2 regions of the Pseudobutyrivibrio sp. AR14 genome follow, and region 1 is predicted to be linked to the other one. Evidence: riboswitches for the same ligand, from Rfam matches in the RefSeq annotation. Region 1 holds a riboswitch; the other holds the start of a gene.
What was found. A riboswitch is a leader RNA that binds a small molecule or an ion and turns the genes downstream of it on or off. The one in region 1 is predicted to bind tetrahydrofolate.
Positions count from the first base shown of each region.

Region 1 (3,648 bases):
TGAACCACATATGCACAAAACATCGTCTTTTTCTACTAGCTTATCCACATCTAATCTGTCTGTATCCGCAGCTGAAATTACCTGAGCTTCAACACCTTTTTCTTTTATTTTTTCAGCTAATTCTCCGGGCGACATGGTCCTGTCATTTGGCACCGCCATGGTGTAGCATTTTTTCGCTACTTGCAGCAATTCATCAAGGATAATATCCACCTCTTTATCCTTTAGTATTCCCATTAAAAAGGTAATCTTCTTATCAGGGAAATACTGCTGCAACGATTCTCTAAGGACCCTAGCCCCCTGTCTATTGTGACCTCCATCCACAATTACATATGGCTGCCTGCTTACAAGAGTGAATCTTCCAAACCATCTAGTATCCTTTATTCCATCCTCTATCATCTCTTCTGAAATATGGAATTTCTTGCTATTAAAGCACTCGTTAAACTTTTTTATTGCAAGAATGGCAAGTGCAGCATTTTCAATCTGATAGGTTCCAAGAAGTGAAGTTTCGTAAATACGGTCTATTTCAAATATCTGGCCCCTAAGATTTTGCCTGATTAATTTAGGTTTTTTAATGTAATCTATGTGGACCTTTTGCTTTTTGCATGTCTGACTTAGCACCTTTTTTACTTCCGCCTCTTGAATGGCAGATACCACCTTGGTGCCAGGTTTAATTATGCCAGCCTTCTCTGTGGCTATTTCCGTCAAAGTATTCCCCAGAATCGACATATGGTCGTAGCTGATTGGTGCTATAACCGTCACTATGGGCGCGGGGATGACATTGGTAGTGTCAACTCTGCCACCCATGCTTACCTCCAAAACCACCACATCGCATTTACGTTTTTTGAAATATAAAAAACCCATTACTGTGAGAATCTCATACTCGCTAGGGAGGATGCCTTTTTTAGCAAGCTTGTCGTAGGCAGGCTTTACCTCTGTAAAAACAGCAGCAAAATCATCGTCTGTAATCTCTTTTCCATTTACCACAAATAGCTCATTGTATCTGTGTAAAAATGGAGATGCGAAAGTGCCTATTTTCAGTTTCGCCTGATTTAAAATGGACGAAATATAAGCCACCGTAGAGCCTTTTCCATTGGTGCCTGCCACATGAATATACTCCAAATCCATGTGTGGATTATTTAGTTGTTCTAGAAGGGCAAGCTCTGCATCAAGGGAAAACATATCCTTCACAGGTGTCCCTGTATTTTTTGGTGGTTTAAAATGAGGCAATTCCTCAAAAAAAGAAATTGCCTCTTGGTAACTATATTTTTTCATAAAGTTTTACGCTCTCAAACGCCTTTAACAATGTGTAAATAATAGCTGTGTTAACTACAAGCATAATTGCTTCCTTAGGAAGACGGTAGAGAATAGTGTTGAAGTATCCAAGCTTTAGATAAAGCATGTTGAGCCAGATACTATTAAGTAAAACACCTACAACCATTGTGTATGTAACCATAGTCACAATCATGCGCTGAAGTGTTACTCTCTTCTTGTAAAGGAAAAGTCCAAAAATCACACCAGTCATCATACTACTGAATGTAAATCCAGGGAAAAATGGGCCAGTAGGATACATCAAAAATCCTCCTACATCCACAAGTATTCCCATAACTCCAGCAATACCAGGTCCAAGCAAAAGACCTGCCAAGCAAAGTGGCACAAAAGCAAATCGGATTTCAATAAACTGATTGATTGGAAATTTAAAATAACCAAGTACAATACCGATTGCTGTAAGCATTGCTGCAAGTGTGAGTGTTTTAGTGTTAGATAATTTTTTCATAAAAAATACACCTCCTTTGCAGTTCCTTTTGTCTACAATGAAGGTGTATATAAACCTCGCTATGTAGCAGCGGGATGCGACCATAAAACCGCGGGTTACCCTTCGTCTGCGTGACAACTCCCTGTTCACACAGCACTTAACGCTTTACAGTCTACTCTGCATTTCTAATTTTCCTGTATTATATGCGCAAGCCACGTTTAATGCAATAGTTTTTTATAATTTTGGCCCTAGGGGACGGGGTTAGTGGGCCATTTTAGAGCTCACATTTACGACCACATACTCTGACCTAGTTCCTGTTTTGAACTTGATAGCCCAGTCGGAAATGCCTGAGGATACGATGAAATTTGTATTATTGTGTTCCTCCAATCCGTAGGTACTGTCGTCTATCCCTGACCATACCCCAAATTTTGTGATAGGAATCATCTGTCCGCCGTGGGTGTGACCGCACAGTACCAGGTCAGCAGCAGACTGGGCCTCAGCAACATAATCGGCAGGCTCATGGTCCATAACTATTATGTATTTGCTGGTGTCTAAATCCTGTAAGAGCTCGTCCATTGTCAATCGGTCAGGATTATATCCCTTATCAGCTCGTCCCACTAGATAAAACCTATCGTCAATCAATACGGATTCATCTTCAAGAATATGGATTCCATTTTTCAGAAGTGTATTTTCCAAATCCTCTGCTGTGAAATCTCTATGATTAAAGTAACCCCTGTCGTGATTGCCGTATGCAAACCATGCGCCATACTTTAAATCCATCTCACCTATAGTCTTACAGGCAACCTCCAAATCCTCTTTTTTAGAGCTATCATCCACAAAATCTCCCACTATAAGCAATATATCCGGCGACTGAGCCTCAATAGTCTTTAGATGCTTGGCAAATCCTTCTCCATCAAATGTAGTGCCAATATGAGAGTCTGATATCATTGCTATTTTTATATCTCCAGTATCTTTTTCTGTAGTCAAGTTATAGTCTTTTTCCACCACGCTAGCGCACAGGTAATATCCAGTACCTAGAAATAAAATAGATGACAAAATAGCAAGCACTCCCTGCCAGTGTACTTTAAATTCTCTTTTAGAAAAACGCCTTACGATTCTTCCAAGTAACCCAAAAATCAAGAAGAAGCCCGTGGTATAGATTGTGATGGTAAGCGCATTTATCCATTCCAAAGTAAATGTAAATATCAAAAATAAAGCCACCAAAATCAAAAACGCCACAAGTTTATTTTTAATCACTTTAAACTTGGCAATGGAATTTGTCATATAGATAATTCCTAGAATTGAAGCTACTGCCGCTCCAACAAACATCAACATCCAAATCATAAAAATACCTTTCTTAATGCATATATGTTTTATAAAGGAAAACCCCTCTTCACCAATTATCTGGTAAAGAGGGGTTAAATTAACCTTTTATAAAATGGACCATGAACCCCGTCCCCCTGGTCCACTAGTGATCCTTTAACGCATATGCGATATTGATAGCGTGGTCAGCGCATCTCTCAAGGTCAGTAACCATATCAGAGAAAATAACTCCGGCGATAGGCTCACATTTGTTGTCCATAAGTCGCTCTACGTGATGATTGATAAGCTGCTTTTCCTGCTTATCTACCTTAGCCTCTAGCTTTTCTATCTTAGGCAAGCTCTCGTAATTCTCTGAAGTGAAAATCTCAAGTGCAAGCTCAACTTCTTCCATAGAATTCTCAGCCATATCCTTAAGTTCCTTGGCTGCCTTTTTAGAAAGCTTGGTCTTTTTATTCTTCATACGAGTAGCGTACTCGATAATATTCTCAGCGTGGTCAGAAATACGCTCCATATCAGTTACAGCGATTGTAATAGCTGATATCTTACGGAGGTTCTCAGGTGTAAGGTTGAGA
Region 1 is NZ_FMUY01000003.1:167,941-171,588, reverse strand. It holds gene BLP50_RS04085 (bifunctional folylpolyglutamate synthase/dihydrofolate synthase) at 1-1,272, opposite strand, end outside; gene BLP50_RS04080 (folate family ECF transporter S component) at 1,259-1,774, opposite strand; THF riboswitch at 1,840-1,935, opposite strand; gene BLP50_RS04075 (metallophosphoesterase) at 2,015-3,097, opposite strand; gene BLP50_RS04070 (Na/Pi cotransporter family protein) at 3,222-3,648, opposite strand, start outside.

Region 2 (3,648 bases), on a different contig from region 1:
ATTTTGACATTTCTTCAGCTTGCTGATCTGCGCCACTAAGGTTATCGTTAAGATTTTGAACAGAATCCACAATATCTGCTACAGCCTGAACGCCCTCCTGAATTGTTTCAGCCTGTGATGAAGCGCCATCTGCAATCTCAGCTACAGACTCTGAAATATTAAGTGCTGTCTGCTCAGTTGAGCTTGCGGAGTTATCAAGCTCATTTGCCGATGTCCTAAGTCCATTAGCATTAGTTTTAAGGGCACTGGCTATGTCTGTAATAGCCCTAATCAATCCAAGGGTTGAATTAGAAACCATTCCAACTTCATCATGACGATGTGCATATTTTTCTAGACCAGAAGTCTGTGTCAAATCAAGTGAAGATGAAACATCATTAATATTATTGCTCAGTCTTGTTAAATCCTTAAGTAATATGTTGATTACTATAAATGTGATTGCAGTAATAAGTATAATTACCACTATAGCAAGAATTATTACCATTTGAGTCATGCTTCTCATAGAGGCATATACTTCATCAGCTGTATCTTGAACTAAAACTGTAATTCCATAGTTTGGAATATTTGAATAGGCAAGAAGGATTCCCTCACTTCCTAAATTATCGCTATTAACTCCACTCTCACCGTTGGCATAAGACATAATTGGGAAAACATAGCTTGATTCCTCAACAGTTGTTCCAATTAAGCTTTGGTCATCAGAATATGTGTAATTAAGATTATTTACATCTACAAGTGATACAGTTGCCTTGTCCCATCCGTCAAATGATAATGTGCTCAGCTGATTGATAAGACCTGTGGCATTAACCGAAATACCTGCAACTGCAACCATCTTATTTCCGCTCATTACAGGATATGAGAATATGATACCCAAATCACCTGTTGGAGACGCCATAACACCAGAAAACATAGGTGTTCCAGCCTGTCCCATAGCCTCATACATTGGTGTTAACATATCTAGTAATGCCTGATCTGTCACAGACTGCTTACCTATCGTCTCATTTACATGTCCACAAAGTACATATGTATTTGTGCGGCTCATATAGATATTTTCAAGATTTGGAATTCTTTCAGCATATTCATCGGTAAATTTTTTAGCTTCCGCATAGGCCTCTGGATCATCCTGGTTTTCTGCCAATCTTACCATAGAAGGACTTACTGCGTATGCTGCTAGAAATGTCTCTATATCGCTAAAATAATTATTTATCAAAGCTGCTCTTGCTTCTGCCGCTTCTTTCATTCTAGCTTCTGCGGATTGCTCCATAGCATTTCTTGCAGTAAATGTAACAAGCACAACAAGAATTGTCATACTAATAATTAACACTGCAATAACAACAGCAGCAATTCTTGTAGCTAGCTTCCCCTGCTTTACTACCTTAGTCTTTGCCATATAATACCCCTCCTCGAATTAAATTCGAATTACGTTACATTTATACCAATACTATTTGTAATACCCCAATCTTGTATTCTTTTAAGCTAACAAAAAATAATGTCCTTAATGTGAATAATGTATCAATAAAGTAAGGAATAACTGTAAAAACTAGCATGTTTTTACAAATTCTTCAATTTTATCTACATCTTATTGATTTGTGTTGCTTATATGGGTATAATACGAAAAAAGAAATGCAGAGTAGACTGTAAAGCGTTAAGTGCCAGGTGAACAGGGAGTTGTCACTTGGACGAAGGCAATGCCGCGGTTTTATGGTCGCATCCCGCTGCTACATAGTGAAGTGTATTTTTACGCCTCCATTGTAGATTAAGTGGACTGCAAAGGAGGTGTATTTTTATGACTAAATTACGTAACACGAAAACACTGGCTCTTGCAGCAATGCTTACCGCTATCGGTATCATCCTTAGCTTTTTCAAGATACCAGTGAATCAACTCATCACTATAGGCTTTGGCTCATTGCCTCTTAGCGTATCTGGAATGCTTCTAGGCCCAGCAGTATCTGGAGTTGTAGGAGCGCTGATGGATATAGGTGGCTATCTTGTAAAACCTACCGGTCCATTTTTCCCTGGCTTTACCATCAGTGGAATAGTCAGTGGTATCATCTATGGACTTATGTTTTATAAGAAAAAAATAACCTTCACACGGGTGCTTGTTACTCAGGTTATTTTAACAATAGTTGTTAATATTCTAATGAATAGCTACTGGCTTAAGCTTCTTTATCTCAAGGACGCCTATTTTGCTGTAATAATTTCACGACTCCCTAAGGAAGTTATTATGCTGCCAATCATGACTGTTATGAAATTCATTGTTCTTAAGACAATTCAAGAGGTTAAGGTTTTTCACTTACAGGTCGAGTAAAAAAATGGCTTGATTAACGCATTCAGCGCTAATCAAGCCTATTTCTATGCTTTCAGTCTTTGTTTGTCCTCGTACATTTCTTTGTCTGCTCGCTCAAATACATCTGATACAAAGCAATCTGTCTCCGGTTTGTACTCTGACATTCCTGCTGCCAGGATAACTCCTGCACCAATCCTTTTGTTTTCAAGAACTTGTGAGTGCAATTGGTTCATAAGCTCGTGCCTTTGAGTATAATCATTACCGCGGAGGAATACCACAAACTCATCACCGCCCACTCTAAACACCGGACTATGTACGAAAATATCACATAATAGACGTGCCGATGCTCTAATGTACTCATCTCCTGCAGCATGTCCTAAAGTATCATTTATCTGCTTCAGATTATTAGTATCACATACAACTAAACCAAAATTCAGATAATCCATGCCATGATCAATATTTCCTTGAGCTGATTCCTCTAGTTCTTTGTACGCAGTCTTGTTCTTGACTCCTGTCAACTCGTCTCGACGTGCTAGCTCTTTTTCTGTCTTTAGCGCTCTTAGTTGTTGCATCTGCTTTTTCACTTCAGCATCAACATCTTCTACACCAACGATAAAATGCGTGCTATCACTGGTCTTTCTAACAACCATTCTTGTAAAACGAGGCTTACCATTAACTATGATTCGGTAATCTATGGATGTATCTTTTTGATTATCTAGCAAACTGATCAAATTATCTTTATTAAGAAAGTCACAAACTGCATCTCTATCTTGGTGATGAATAATCTTTGGAATATTTTCAATTGATTCCTTAAAGAAATCATCTCCAGATTTAGTGATCTCCAACTCTCCAAATATGTTACTTACCATATAATTAACATATGAAGAATTAGCTATATCTACGTAATAGATTGCATCATAGTTGCTAGCAAGACTCTCTGCAATCTGTCCGAATGTTATGGTCTTTTTCTGATTTTCCTTATTTATTTTTTCTGCATTTAACTCATCATCAATATCTTTTTCATAGAAGATAAGATGCTTACTACTAGTGTCATGCATAACCGTAAATAAGAAAAATCTAGGTTTTTCATATACCATGACTCTGTATTTAAAAGAGAATGAGCGCTTGCCCTCAAGATTTCTCAGCATAGTTTCCTTGTTATAAAAGGCCTTCGCATATTCCTTATCCTCAGGGAAAACACACTCATCAATGCTATCATATGCCTCTTGAAAGAAATCTTTTTCCAAGGCAGTTGCATTTATACTCATGTATTTTTCACTTTTAGCAAATGTTAAATATTCTCCCGATTCTATGTCAATGTAAAATATGGCTTCATAGTCTTTTGCCATAGTACTAGCGATATGATC
Region 2 is NZ_FMUY01000007.1:2,438-6,085, reverse strand. It holds gene BLP50_RS07765 (methyl-accepting chemotaxis protein) at 1-1,384, opposite strand, end outside; THF riboswitch at 1,619-1,714, shown strand; gene BLP50_RS07760 (folate family ECF transporter S component) at 1,781-2,302, shown strand; gene BLP50_RS07755 (GGDEF domain-containing protein) at 2,347-3,648, opposite strand, start outside.
Region 2: another riboswitch for tetrahydrofolate. It lies ahead of BLP50_RS07760 (folate family ECF transporter S component); the one in region 1 lies ahead of BLP50_RS04080 (folate family ECF transporter S component).